Regions from separate parts of the Rossellomorea vietnamensis genome, predicted to be linked through region 1. Evidence: riboswitches for the same ligand, from Rfam matches in the RefSeq annotation. Region 1 holds a riboswitch; each other region holds the start of a gene.
The links. A riboswitch is a leader RNA that binds a small molecule or an ion and turns the genes downstream of it on or off. The one in region 1 is predicted to bind S-adenosylmethionine.
Positions count from the first base shown of each region.

Region 1 (4,807 bases):
AGCAGAAGATATGGGAGCAGATGTATTGGTCAATTATACAGAGGAAGAATGGGAGAAAAAAGTTCTGGATGCTACAAGTGGAAAGGGTGTGCATCTTGCGCTGGAGATGGCAGGTGGTGACGTCTTTTACAAAACATTAAAATGCCTTGCCCACTTCGGAAGAATGATCATCTACGGTGTAGCAAGCGGGGAGCAAAGCAGATTCTATCCCTCTTCCTTAATGGCAAAGAATCAATCGGTCACCGGCTTTTTCCTTCCTCCTCTGATGAGGGACACTGAGTTGACCCAAAAAACCCTTCATGAAATCTTTCATTACGTGGCGAACGGAGATTTAAAGGTCACAGTGGGGCACGTGTTCCCATTGGAAGAAGCGGCAAAGGTCCACTCCCTCATGCAGGGAAGACAGACAGTGGGAAAAGTGATCCTGCAGCCATAATTTTATCTTATTAGGGGTGAATAAAAATGAACTTACGCTTATCAGATGAACAAAAGATGATCCAAAAGACCATCCGGAAATTTGTAGAGAAAGAATTGATTCCTTTAGAAAATGAAGTGCTGCGAAATGAGCGGGAAGGAAAGCCCAGCCTTTCTCTGGAAAAGAGGAAAGAGCTGCAAATGAAGGCGAAGGATGCCGGATTCTGGGGCATCAACACTCCGGAGGAATATGGAGGGGCGGATCTCGGTCAAATGATGATGGCCATCGTCTATATGGAAATCTCGAAGACCTTTGTTCCATTCTCCTTTGGCGGTTATGCCGATAACATACTTTATTACGCCAATGAAGAGCAAAAGAAAAACTATTTGATTCCAACTATTAATGGAGAAAAGAAATCGTGTTTTGCCATGACGGAACCAGGAGCGGGTTCTGATACCCGAAATATCAGGACCACAGCCGTGAAAGACGGAAACGAATGGATTTTAAATGGTGAAAAAACGTTCATTACAGGTGGTAATGAAGCAGATTTTGTCATGGTCATGGCAGTGACGGATAAAGAAAAACATCGCCGGACCGGTCGGGAAGGAGTCACATGTTTCATCGCTGATCGAAGCATGGGCTGGAAATCCGAGTATATTCATACGATGGGCGAATGGGGACCGGCGAGTTTGATTTTTGATGATGTAAGGGTTCCCGAAGAGAACATCCTGGGTGAAATCGATGGCGGCTACGATCTCGGCCTGGAATGGATCGGCTTCGCACGTTGGATCGTAGGAGCCCAGGCAGTCGGAGCAGCCGAACGCCTTCTTCAAATGGCCATCGACTATTCGAAAGAAAGAGAAACATTTGGAAAGCCTATCGCGGACCGGCAGGCGATTCAGTGGCAGATTGCGGATTCAGCCGTGGAAATTGAAGCTGCCCGTTGGCTCGTGTTAAATGCAGCATTCACACTCGATCAAGGGGAAGACAATCGTCACGTTGCGTCGATGGCCAAGCTATATGGATCCAATATGGGGAATCGGGTCGTAGATCGCGTCCTCCAGATCCATGGTGGTATGGGCTATACAAGAGAGCTGCCGATCGAACGATGGTACCGGGAGGCAAGGTTATGGCGCATTTATGATGGAACCGATGAAATTCAAAAACTGATCATTTCAAGGAACTTATTAAAAGGTCATGTGAAACTTGGGCAATTTGTATAAACAGAAAAGGAGGCAGACGAAATGGGAGAGCGATTCAGAGGAAAAGTGGCTTTGGTTACAGGTGGAAGCAGAGGGATCGGCAGGTCGATTGCCGGATTACTGGCTGAAGAAGGGGCCAAGGTGGCCATCATCGACGTGAATGAAGATGCGTTGAATGAAGCGAGTGAGGTATTTAAACAATATGAATTGTATACAAAAGTGGCAAATGTCGTAGAATCCAGAGAAGTTGAAAATGCGATGAAGGAAGTATATGAATCTTTTGGCTCCCTGGACATTGTGGTGAATAATGCAGGGGTCATCAGGGATAATCTGTTATTCAAAATGACCGAAAACGATTGGGAGACGGTCATGGATGTGCATTTAAAGGGTTCATTCAATGTTGTGAAGGCAGCCCAACAATATATGGTCAAACAAAAGTACGGGCGCATCATCAATATCTCATCCACCTCCGCACTGGGAAATCGAGGACAGGCGAACTACGCAACGGCTAAAGCAGGTCTTCAAGGCTTGACGAAAACCCTCGCCATAGAACTTGGTCCTTTCGGAATCACAACGAATGCTGTAGCACCGGGTTTTATCGAAACCGATATGACAAAAGAAACGGCGAAACGGATCGGAATCACTTTCGAGCAATTAGTCGAAGCAAGTCTCCAGGGAATCCCTGTTGGAAGAAGCGGGCTTCCTGAAGATATTGCAAATGCCGTCGCTTTTTTTGCAGATGAAAAATCTTCATTCGTCAATGGTCAGGTTCTCTACGTTGCTGGAGGGCCGAAAGCCTGAATAAAGGAGAAAGGGGCGAAGAATATGTTTGAATCCTATATCGGAAAGAGGTCTACTCCCACACGAAATGCAGTGGAAAGAGGAGCGATTCGGAAATTTGCAGAAGCCATTGGCGATCCCCATCCCCTTTATGTGGATGAAGATGCCGGGAAGTCCTCCGCTTATGGGGGGAACATTGCCCCTCCCACCTTTCCGAGAGTGTTGGACTATGGTTCGATCGAAGGCTTTCATTTACCGAATGTTGGGTTGATTCACGGTGAACAATTCTTCCATTATGAAAGACCTTTGAAGGTAGGGGAAACGATTCAATGTTATACGGAAATAAAAGACTATTATGAACGTGAAGGTACCGGGGGGAAACTGGGATTCCTTGTCATCGAAGATGTCGGGGAAGATTCTCGTGGGGAAAGAATCTTCACTTCCCAGGCGATTGTCATTATTACAGAAGAAGTCAGAAAGAGGTTGAGTAAATGACAACACTACAATCATTCGGAATAGGAGATACACTTCCCCCGGTTGAACTCGCTCCGGTCACAAGGATGGACCTGATCAAATACGCAGGAGCTTCCGGAGACTATAATCCGATACACACCATTGATGATGAAGCCTTGAAGCTGGGTCTTCCAGGAATCATCGCTCATGGAATGTGGACGATGGGCAATGTGTCCAAACTTTTCAGCCCACACTATGATGAAGGGTTTATCCAGGATTACTCTGTACGATTTAAAGGGATGGTCATGTTACATGATGTGGTTACTTTACGGGCAGAATTGACGGACAATCAGGGTAACCTCCTTCATTTTAAAGTTTTAGCCACAAATCAAGCCGGGAAGAACGTAATTGAGGGTAATGTCGTGTTTAGACTCCTTGAATAGTTACGCAATGCTTTATGAAAAATTGTCGTAGAACCACCCCCAATCGAATAAACATGTATGGAATGATGTTTGAATAAAATAAGTCAAAAGACATAAATCCGATCGAAAAACTCGGGTTGACTTCTGCTGTAATTGTGATATTATTTAGAATATTAAAATGAATAACTCTTATCCAGAGTGGTGGAGGGATCTGGCCCTGCGAAGCCCAGCAACCTACGTATTGTAAGGTGCTAATTCCAGCAAAATGTGAAGTCATTTTGGAAGATAAGGTAACCTTACCTGAACAACTTTCCAAAATGGAAAGTTGTTTTTTTCTGATCTGGATAAGAAGAAAATTGGGGGTATCATGTGAAAAAAGAAAAGAACCAGCATGTACAGTTTGACTTGGTAGCAGAGAAAATCCAGTCCATGCTTGAAACCATGAGCTTTGGTTCGATCACGATTATCGTACAGGATGGAAAAGTCATTCAATTAGAGAAAAATGAGAAAGTCCGAATTAAATAAGCTGACTAGACAAACTAGAGGCGCGTAGCAAAAATATAGGGACTCCTTATATTTTGTTACCGCCTCTTTTTCTATGGATAAGCATTATGGAATGGGGTGTACTATGTTAACGTATCAGACTTGGAAACAGCCATCCGTAGAATTTGAAGTGGATCCGGTATATAAAGGAGCGTTGGACGTCCTGAAATGGACATATGATCATTACGGTGACGAGGTTGTCTATGCGTGCAGTTTCGGAATAGAAGGCATTGTGCTTATCGATCTCATATCCAAGGTGAAACCGCAGGCGACCATTGTATTCCTTGATACAGGGGTTCATTTCAAGGAAACGTATGAAATCATTGAGAAAGTGAAGAAGACGTATCCCGCGTTGACCATCCATATGAAAAAGCCTCAGTTGACCCTCAAGGAACAGGCAGAGGCATATGGGGATAAGTTATGGGAAACCAAACCAAACCAATGCTGTCAAATACGGAAGCTTGACCCGTTAAAAGAAACATTATCCAAGGGGCACGCATGGATTTCAGGCCTAAGGAGGGAACAATCCCCAACAAGACAACATGTTGAATTCATTAATAGAGATGACAAATTTCAATCCGTCAAAATTTGTCCGTTGATTCACTGGACGTGGAAGGAGATCTGGCGTTATGTCCATAAACATAATCTCTCTTACAACCCCCTCCACGATCAAGGATATCCGAGCATAGGCTGCTTTCATTGCACCACGCCGGCTATTGATGTCAATGATCTTCGCTCCGGAAGATGGAAAGGAAAAGGGAAGACAGAATGCGGCCTCCATTAGAAAGGGTGACGGTCTTTGCTTGAGGTTGCAGCCCTTCTGATCAGCTTGTTCTTCGCCATGAACATTGGTGCCAGCGGAGCGGCAGCGTCAATGGGAGTGGCATATGGTGCAGGGGCTGTAAAGAACATCCGGACAGCGCTATGGATATGCGCAGCAGGTGTCCTTAGTGGAGCGGTTCTGGGTGGTGGAGAGGTTGTAAAGACAATCA
Region 1 covers NZ_CP104558.1:487,285-492,091, forward strand. The annotation lists gene N5C46_RS02625 (quinone oxidoreductase family protein) at 1-436, shown strand, start outside; gene N5C46_RS02630 (acyl-CoA dehydrogenase family protein) at 463-1,638, shown strand; gene fabG (3-oxoacyl-ACP reductase FabG) at 1,660-2,418, shown strand; gene N5C46_RS02640 (MaoC family dehydratase N-terminal domain-containing protein) at 2,443-2,892, shown strand; gene N5C46_RS02645 (MaoC/PaaZ C-terminal domain-containing protein) at 2,889-3,293, shown strand; SAM riboswitch class I at 3,459-3,564, shown strand; gene N5C46_RS23245 (YezD family protein) at 3,642-3,797, shown strand; gene N5C46_RS02655 (phosphoadenylyl-sulfate reductase) at 3,901-4,599, shown strand; gene N5C46_RS02660 (sulfate permease) at 4,657-4,807, shown strand, end outside.

Region 2 (4,807 bases), 690 kb from region 1:
GGTGGTACTGGAACAGAAACTCACACGCTTCCAATAGTTTCTTAGCTTCAAACCCTGTACGTCCCCAAACGGTAATTCCATGATTGCGAATAAGTACGGCCCCTTTATCTTCTTTAATGTATGGGAGGAAGGAATCCGCCAAGGTTGGAATATGCGCATGATTATGGATGATGGGAATCGAGATGGAGTCATGTTCATCCCATTTGTCCCAGGCTTTAATCAGTTCCTGGTTTCTGAATGTGATGACACCTTCATCCCCATACAGTTCACTGATCACATTGTTGGCAACAGTATGGACATGTAAGCTGCATCCCGCTGAACTCCCATTGAATATGTGACTGTGGAGAAGGGTTTCGGCTGAGGGACGCAGTTGGGTTTCCTCCAAGGCCTCACCTTGTGCATTCACAAGGAGGAAGTCCTCTTTCGTGTGCTTTCGCTTATCCTTTCCACTTGCCGTAACCAGGAATGATACAGGCGATGATCCCACACGTATCGCCAGATTCCCACTGGTTCCCATAAACCAGTCCCTGTCTGCCAATTCTCTTTTGATATCAGCGAGCTCTTCCCATTCGGCTTGATACGACTTCATATTGTCACTCCTTTTTCTATCACATTTATGCAATCGTGAAATGTTTCAAAAGGATGGTACGGGATTCCCTTTTCTTCACACGTACGTGCCAGATAGTCCCTTGCGAGTACTGTATCGCCAAGCTTCGCCATCTCGATGTCTGTAACAGAGTCCCCTATTACAATCACCTCATGATTTTCCAGGGATAATGCCCTCAGGATGGAAGGCTTACAGCATCCACAACCTTTGTTTTCACAGTGCACGTCACATGGATACGGCCAATGAATGGTTATGGTCGAATCATTAAAGATCGCTTCGTTACAATATACAGCCTTAAAAGGCCCGAATTCTTTCAGTAACGGGTGAACAAAGAAGTCTATTCCCCCACTCACGATATACAGGGGAATCTCATTGACTTTTGTATAGTCCACGAATTCCTTGAACCCTTCACGTATAACCGCTGTTTCCATCAAATACTGGATCATCTCGTCTTTCTGTGAAGAAGGAATGAAGGAGAACAACTTGCTTACCCCTTCTTTAATCGAGACCGACTGGTTTAAAATGTCCTCTTTTATAGGCTCCCATTCTGGTGGGGCAAAGGCTTTCATCAAAGAAATGATATTATCTGTTTCTGTGATCGTCCCATCGAAATCACAGAATATCACTGGATGACTCATTACACCTTTACCTCCCCTCCCCATAGGGACAGGGCTTTCTTCAGTTCTTCATGGGTTTCGGCTGCTTCCTGGAGTGACCTTCCGTTTAAAACAGCATCGATCGCTTGACGGAATGCCCTTCCTCCCCCACTTGCACCGTCCGGGTGACCGTGAATGCCTCCTCCGGCATTAATGACACAATCTGTCCCGAAATCTTTTACCAAAAGTGGTACAAGTGCCGGGTGTATGCCTGCTGATGGAACTGGCAAGGTTCTCTTCAAATGGTCGTCATGCTTCGTTAATTCATGGCTTATGGATAGGACGTTGCCCTTCTCTAGTGCCACACTTCCATACGGAGATGGAAATAGTGAAAAGTCAGCTCCGGCCATTCTCAATAATTTACCCAACCATAAAGAGTAGCTCACCCCATATACTGGAGATGCTGCAACAGCCCCGGCAAAGGCAGGATGAGCCATGATCGGCAATGAAATCGCAGGGTCCTCTCTCAATTCCTGCAGAACATCGAGACCGTATGAAAATACATTGAATAAAAGAGCGTCTGCCCCAAGCTCCCTGGCTTTTCTTGCCTTGTCCCGTAACTGTGAGGTTTTCCCTGTCAGATTTACGGCATACAAGGTTCTACTACCCGTTTCTTCAAAGACGTCGTGCAACACTTTTTTTCCTAATCTCACTCTTTCAAAAAATGGAGTCAAGGAATTATCAAATAATATTTCATCATCTTTTACGACATTGACTCCGCCGAGGGCCTGAGCTCTTAACTGATTTTCAAGGAAAGTGAGATCCCTGCCAATCACCCCTTTGAATATGCTCATTAACAGCGGTCGACCATGAACCCCTGTTAATTGCCTGATGCCCTCTATCCCAAAACGCGGACCGGGAAATGACTTTTTTAAGTCTTCTGAGAACTCCAGATCCAGTAATTTCACTTCACCATCGAGAGAAAGCTTGCCGAATACCGTTGTAAGGATAGCCGGGATATCATTGGAATAATTATGACCGGGATACCCTATCTTCACCTCACCCCATGGACCTTCCTCCTTCTCTTCCACTGAAACGACTCTTCCCTTGTATTTTCTCAATTGTTCCTGCTCCAGCAGCGGCAGGTCCGTCCATGATCCGACCGTGAGTCCCAAAGCAATCCCTTCTGCCTTTTTCTCGAAGGAACCACTCTTTCCCTTAATTCGATATGTTGCGATCACTTCACCCATCCGTATTACCTCCCTATGTAAAAGCACTTTTTCCGTGTCTTGATATCATCCAAACAAAAAAACCTCTTCCAGATAAGAAGAGGTTTACATTCGGCACTCTTCTTATCTGTCAGCTGTAAAGCTGCAAGAATTAGCACCGTGCTTAAATAAGTCGGTTGCCGGGCTTCATCGGGCTGGTCCCTCCGCCTGCTCTTGATAAGAATTTCATTATATTAATTCAGTTGGATTATTGCACCAATTTCAACATATGTCAATCCCTTTTGTGAAATAATTCTAAACTTTCTATACGGGAAATCGCCTCTTTTATCCGTTCATTTGTCGTTAAAAGACCGACCCGTACATACCCTTCTCCATATTCGCCAAATCCTACACCTGGAGCAACGGCCACTTTGACTTTTTCAAGTAAATAGGTTGAGAACTCAACAGATGTGAATCCTTCCGGCACCTTTAGCCAGGCAAAGAAAGAACCTTGAGGAGCTTTTACATCCCACCCAATTCCCTGTAGACCCGAGATCAGGAGATGTCTCCGTTCTTCATATGTGGCAACCAGTTCGGTTACGCAATCCTGGGAACTCAATAAAGCCGTAGTGGCTGCTTCTTGAACCGCTCCGAACAGGCTTACGTAAAGGTGATCCTGGAGGAGATTGATCGCTTCAATGACACTTTTATTCCCAACGGCAAAACCGACTCTCCAGCCTGCCATATTATAGGTCTTCGATAATGTATATATCTCAATCCCGACATCCTTGGCACCATCCGTCTCAAGAAAGCTCACAGGCTTCTGTCCATCGAAACCGATCGCCCCATAAGCAAAGTCATGCACCACACAAATGTCATGCTTTGACGCAAGTTCCACAGTATCCTCGAAAAAGGATATTGTTGCGGTTGCACCCGTTGGATTATTGGGGTAGTTAAGGAACATTAATTTCGCCCTTTCCCATTCTTCACGGGAATGGACACGATAATCCGGGAGAAACCCATTTTCCTCTTTCAACGGCATCTTGATCATACTGGCTTCTGCCAATGCGACCCCCGATACATAGTCCGGATAACCGGGATCCGGGACAAATACCCCATCCCCGGGGTTCAATAAACATTGAGGAATCTCCACTAATCCTGCTTTTCCTCCGAAGAGAACCGCTACTTCGGTTTCGGGATCTACTTCTACTCCGTATTCCCGCAAATAGAAAGCTGCAATCGCCTCTTTAAAGCTCGATAAACCGCGAAACGGAGGATATTTATGATTAGAAGAGGATTGAGCCGCTTCTGTTAATTTTTCCACAATATGTGGGGGGGTCGGCTGATCCGGATTTCCCTGCCCCAAATTAATGACATCATGCCCCTCATTCACAACCGCATTCACAGTTCCTGCAAGGGAAGCGAAAAATTGTTCCGGTAATGATTCCAATCGTTTTGCTTTTTCAAAGTGTTTCATCCATTCACCCACTCATTTTTTTGAAAATTAATTACTTTCAAATTCTAGTCACAAATGATATAACGGAACATAAAGAATGTAAAGGAATAAATGACAAAAAGTACATAACGAGGTGATGGTAATGATTCAAAAGGTTGGTCTCGCCCAGATGGATATTATGTTTGGGAATCCTGAAGAAAACAAGTTGAAAGTGGAACAGTGGGTCAAAAAAGCAAAGGAAGAGGGATGCGGTACCGTCGTCCTTCCAGAGCTGTGGACGACAGGTTATGATCTTACACGGATAGATGAAATCGCAGATAAAGAAGCCGAAGACTCTTCCTCCTTCCTGACTTCCCTTTCAAAAAAATATTCCATTCATATCGTTGGTGGTTCTGTTGCCAATAAATCAAATGACGGGGTAAGAAATACACTTTTGGTGGCGGATGCTAATGGGGCGTTGGTGAAACGGTATTCAAAGCTTCACTTATTCAAACTAATGAATGAACATCATTATTTACTTCCTGGACAGGAAGACGGGTCGTTCTCTCTTGATGATACGATGATGGCAGGACTCATTTGTTACGATATCCGTTTCCCTGAATGGTTCAGGAAACATGTGATGATGGGAGCGAAGATTGTCTTTGTGGTGGCTGAATGGCCGGCTGCAAGAATAGATCACTGGCAGACCCTCTTAAGGGCACGTGCGATTGAAAATCAATGCTTTGTGATTGCATGCAACCGTGTGGGGAGTGACCCAGACAATGAATTTGGCGGCTCCTCCCTTATCATCGATCCGTGGGGGGAAATCCTTGCCAAAGGAACCCAAAGTGAACAGTTGGTCGCTGCTGAAATCAATTTGCAGGAAGTGGAAAAGGTCCGTAAACAAATTCCGATCTTTCAAGACCGGAGACCAAATTTTTATTAGAAAATATTAAAAAAC
Region 2 covers NZ_CP104558.1:1,179,899-1,184,705, forward strand. The annotation lists gene N5C46_RS06090 (methylthioribulose 1-phosphate dehydratase) at 1-589, opposite strand, end outside; gene N5C46_RS06095 (2-hydroxy-3-keto-5-methylthiopentenyl-1-phosphate phosphatase) at 586-1,245, opposite strand; gene N5C46_RS06100 (2,3-diketo-5-methylthiopentyl-1-phosphate enolase) at 1,245-2,453, opposite strand; SAM riboswitch class I at 2,553-2,655, opposite strand; gene N5C46_RS06105 (pyridoxal phosphate-dependent aminotransferase) at 2,704-3,888, opposite strand; gene N5C46_RS06110 (carbon-nitrogen family hydrolase) at 4,010-4,792, shown strand.
Region 2: linked by a shared signal. The riboswitch ahead of N5C46_RS06100 (2,3-diketo-5-methylthiopentyl-1-phosphate enolase) and the one ahead of N5C46_RS23245 (YezD family protein) in region 1 are both predicted to bind S-adenosylmethionine.

Region 3 (4,807 bases), 1.6 Mb from region 1:
GGTCGCTCACAGCGCTACGAAGTATATCGGCGGGCATAGCGATATCACAGCGGGGGTCGTAGTCGGAAAAGAAGAGCTTGTGCAAAAGGCAAGAGAGAAGGTCGTCAACATCGGTTCGAACCTAAGTCCATTTGAAGCATGGCTCACATGCCGGGGGGCGAAAACATTGGCACTTCGGGTGGGGACCCAGGCTCAGAACGCGGGAACACTTGCAGATGAACTGCGCAGCAATGAGCAGGTGAAGAGGGTCTATTATCCAACTGATCTATCCGATAAAGGGAATGGGGCGATCGTCACCATCGAACTCGATGCCAGCTGCGATATCAGCACATTCTTCAAGTCCCTTGGATGGATCAAAATCATCCCGTCCCTGGCCGGCGTGGAAACAACGGTTTCCTATCCGCTTGGAACCTCTCATCGTGCCCTTCCGAAAGAAGCGCAGGAAAAACTAGGCATCAACACCCATGTGGTGCGCATATCGTTAGGTATCGAGGATGGGGGAGATATCGTTTCTCAATTCAACGAGGCAATAGCAGCTTCTGTTAAAAAATAAAAAATTCTGAAAATGGTCTTGACGTTGAGGCTGGTTACCCTTTATAATTCATCTCAACGCATGAATTTTTCACATTGACAATTAAATGCTCTTATCCAGAGAGGTGGAGGGACTAGGCCCGATGAAACCCGGCAACCTTCATGTACGCACTGTGCGTCACATGAAAAGGTGCTAATTCCTGCAGGCGATCTGCCTGAAAGATAAGAGGAGGACCCTATTCAATTAGACCCTCTTCTTAGGAAGAGGGTTTTTTATTTTATCCTCTTCTCGCTTCCTAGGTACCTATTCTTCTTCGGTTTTTCAGTATCTTAGTTCAACAGAATCCCAAAACCAAAACAATTAGGAGGAATTCCAAATGACAAAATCATTCGATTTCGACACACTTCTTCTTCACGGCGGCCAGGAGCCGGACCCAACTACAGGCTCAAGGGCGGTACCCATCTATCAAACGACATCCTACGTGTTCGACAACAGCGATCACGCCGCAAAGCTATTCGCCCTTGAAGAACCGGGAAACATCTATACCCGTATCATGAACCCGACAGTCGACGTCCTCGAGAAGCGCCTCGCCCTTTTAGAAGGGGGAATCGGAGCCTTGGGTGTATCATCCGGGATGGCCGCCATTTCTCTTTCCATCCTGAATATAGCCGGTGCAGGGGATGAAATCGTGGCAGCCACCAATCTGTACGGCGGAACGTACAATTTATTCTCTACGACCCTTCCGAAATACGGAATCAAGGTTCATTTCGTCGATCCGACTGATCCAGAGAATTTCCGAAAAGCGATCACGCCGAAAACGAAAGCGGTATTCGCCGAGACGATCGGAAATCCGAGCCTGCACGTCCTGGACATCGAGTCGGTGGCGAAAGTGGCCCATGACCATCATATCCCGCTCATCATCGATAACACATTTGCCACGCCATATGTGTGCAAGCCGATTGAGTGGGGAGCTGACATCGTCATACACTCCGCGACGAAGTGGATCGGCGGCCATGGTACGGCCATTGGTGGAGTCGTCATCGACGGTGGGAAGTTTGATTGGAATCATGAGAAGTTCCCTGGATTTACAGAAGAAGATAGAAGTTATAACGGACTTCGCTACGCACAAGATGTGGGAGCGGCCGCTTTCATCACAAAATTAAGGGTGCAGCTGCTTCGGGATCTCGGGGCGTGCTTAAGTCCACAAAACGCATTTCTGCTGTTGCAGGGACTGGAAACCCTGCATCTCCGCATCGAACGTCACACGGAGAATGCCTTTAAGATTGCGGAACACTTAAATCAGCACAGCGGAGTTGCCTGGGTTTCTTATCCAGGTCTCCCACAGCATCCATCCCACGCTCTTGCTCAAAAATATTTGAAAAATGGAGCGGGATCCATCGTCGTCTTTGGAATCAAAGGGGGCAGGGATTCAGGACGTAAAGTCGTCGACAATATTTCCCTCTGGTCCCATGTTGCCAATGTGGGGGATGCGAAGTCACTGATCATCCATCCAGCCTCCACGACTCATCAGCAATTGAACGATGAGGAAATCCGGGCCACAGGTGTCACCGAGGACCTTGTAAGACTTTCCGTCGGTTTGGAATCTGCGAAGGATTTGATCGAGGATCTGGATCATGCGATTGAAGTGGCTTTAGAAACGTCGAGGGTATAAAAAATAACTGTTTTCACCGGGGGGGCCCATGACCCCAAACAACACCAAAAAAGGAGGTGGAGGAATGGAGAACTCATACTCTTATGAAGTAAGCTCCATTACCGTCCCATCCCTCACCTTAGAGTCAGGCACCACGTTATACAATATAAATCTGGCCTATGAACGGACCGGGAATAAGGACGGTCCCGTCATCCTCGTATGCCATGCCCTCACCGGCACCCATATTGTGAAGGGAACGAGTGAGGATCAGGGCTGGTGGGATGGACTGGTCGGACCAGGATCCTACATTGATACCGATCTATACAATGTGATTGCTTTCAATGTGTTAGGGGGATGTGAAGGAAGTACTGGACCGACGTCCACGGATCTGGAAACCGGAGGACGATACGGCCCGGACTTCCCCCACATTACCATACGGGACATGGTCCACTCCCAATATGAAGCACTCCAACAACTCTCCGTCGAAAGGATTGAAGCGGTGATCGGCGGCTCGCTGGGTGGAATGCAGGCATTGGAGTGGGGGGCCCTGTATCCGACATATATCAATAAGGTATTCGCCCTCGCCGTCTCACCGGCATTGAATGATTACGGTCTCGCCTTCAATCATATCGGGATCACAGCAATTGAAGGGGATCCCGAATTTCAAAATGGCCACTATCCTCACGGTTCCATATTAAAAGGGCTTGAGATTGCCAGGATGGTCGGGATGGTGACCTATCGTACACAGGAGTTGTTTGACAGGCGCTTCCAGCGGGTGAGGACCAATGAGCAGTACAATGTGGAAAGCTATCTTGATTATCAAGGAAAGAAACTGGGAAAGCGATTTGATCCGAACAGCTATCTTACCCTCCTGAAAGCGATGAATACCCATGACATCGGGAGGGGAAGGGGAGGATCGGAAATGGTCGCCGATTCCTATCCGTGCGAGCTGGTCTCGATCAGCTATGAGGGTGATTTGATCTATTCTCCACAGTATTTAAAGGAATTCACACTACAAGTGCCTAAGGGTGAACATTACTTTATCCCGACAGCATTCGGTCATGACGGGTTCCTTGTGGAATTCGAGAAATGGGGAGGGATCATCTCTTCTCATCTGAAAAATCACCAAGATCAAAAAATCGTGACGGGTATGAAATAATCCGCTGCCAATCATAACTCGTCCCCCTCCGGCATATAGTTAGATAAGCAAAGACATCGCACCGCCTAAGCGCGTTTTTGTGTGGTGTCTTTTTTCGTTGGATGGGAAAGTGGACGCTGCTCTCATCCATACCATAAACAAACGACAAGCTGGAGGGGAATATATGGAGTGGACGGGCAGAAAGCTCATCATCACCATCATCATTAGCATGTTGATCGGTGCAGGAGGAATGTATGGCGGCTTGGAGTGGACGGGCAGTTCCGGGTCCGGGGACGAGCTTGCCCAGTTTAACGGCAAAGGGGAGCTGAATGATAAGCTTCACAAGGTGGAAGTCGCGTATGATTTGATCAGTGACAAGTTCTTTCAGGATGTGGACAAGGGACAGCTCGTGGAAGGGGCGATTCAGGGGATGCTGAAGACCCTGGATGATCCGTATTCGGTTTACATGAATGCGGAGACCGCTTCTCAATTCAATGACGCGTTGGATTCCTCTTTTGAAGGGATCGGGGCAGAGGTCACGATCATGGACGGGAAACTGGTCATCGTGGCTCCTTTTAAAAATTCACCTGCAGAAAAAGCCGGTCTGAAACCGAATGACCGCATCATCAAGGTGGATGGAAACAGTATCGACGGGCTGGACCTGTATGAAGCCACGTTGAAGATCAGAGGGAAGAAGGGTACGGAGGTGAAATTGGAGATTACGAGAGAGGGTCTTTCAGATCCGATCGAGGTGTCCGTGAAGCGGGACGATATCCCTGTTGAAACGGTGATTTCCGATGTGAAGGAAGTCGATGGGAAGAAGACGGGCTATATCCAAATTACAACCTTCTCGGAAAATACCGCCGTCGATTTTAAAAAGCAGCTGACAGAACTCGAGAAGAAAAAGGTAGAAGGACTGGTTCTTGACGTAAGGGGTAATCCCGGTGGTCTCCTTTCCAGTGTGGAAGACATCCTCAAACAGTTCGTCACCGAGAAAAAGCCGTATGTGCAAATCCAGGAAAGAAGCGGAGAGGTGCTGAAATCCTTCTCCAACAGTAAGGAAAGAAAAGCGTACCCGGTGGTGGTCCTCATCGATGAGGGCAGTGCGTCGGCATCTGAAATCCTTGCTGGGGCCCTCAGTGAGGCGGAAGGATATCCACTGATCGGGACGAAGAGCTTCGGAAAAGGAACCGTTCAGCAGGCAGTGCCGATGGGAGACGGAAGCAATATCAAGCTCACCATGTTCAAATGGCTGACGCCGAACGGGAATTGGATCCATAAGAAGGGAATCAAACCGGATATCCCGGTCAGACAGCCATCCTACTTCTATGCCCATCCTCTTCAAGTGGAAAAACCAATGGAAGAAGGCACGAACAATGAGCAGGTGAAAAACGCCCAGGAAATGCTTCAAGGATTAGGTTTCACCCTTGATCGGGTCGACGGTTATTTCAGTAAGAAAACGGCTAAAGCCGTCAAGGATTTTCAG
Region 3 covers NZ_CP104558.1:3,450,094-3,454,900, forward strand. The annotation lists gene N5C46_RS17595 (trans-sulfuration enzyme family protein) at 1-553, shown strand, start outside; SAM riboswitch class I at 642-760, shown strand; gene N5C46_RS17600 (O-acetylhomoserine aminocarboxypropyltransferase/cysteine synthase family protein) at 909-2,204, shown strand; gene metX (homoserine O-acetyltransferase MetX) at 2,269-3,342, shown strand; gene N5C46_RS17610 (S41 family peptidase) at 3,506-4,807, shown strand, end outside.
Region 3: linked by a shared signal. The riboswitch ahead of N5C46_RS17600 (O-acetylhomoserine aminocarboxypropyltransferase/cysteine synthase family protein) and the one ahead of N5C46_RS23245 (YezD family protein) in region 1 are both predicted to bind S-adenosylmethionine.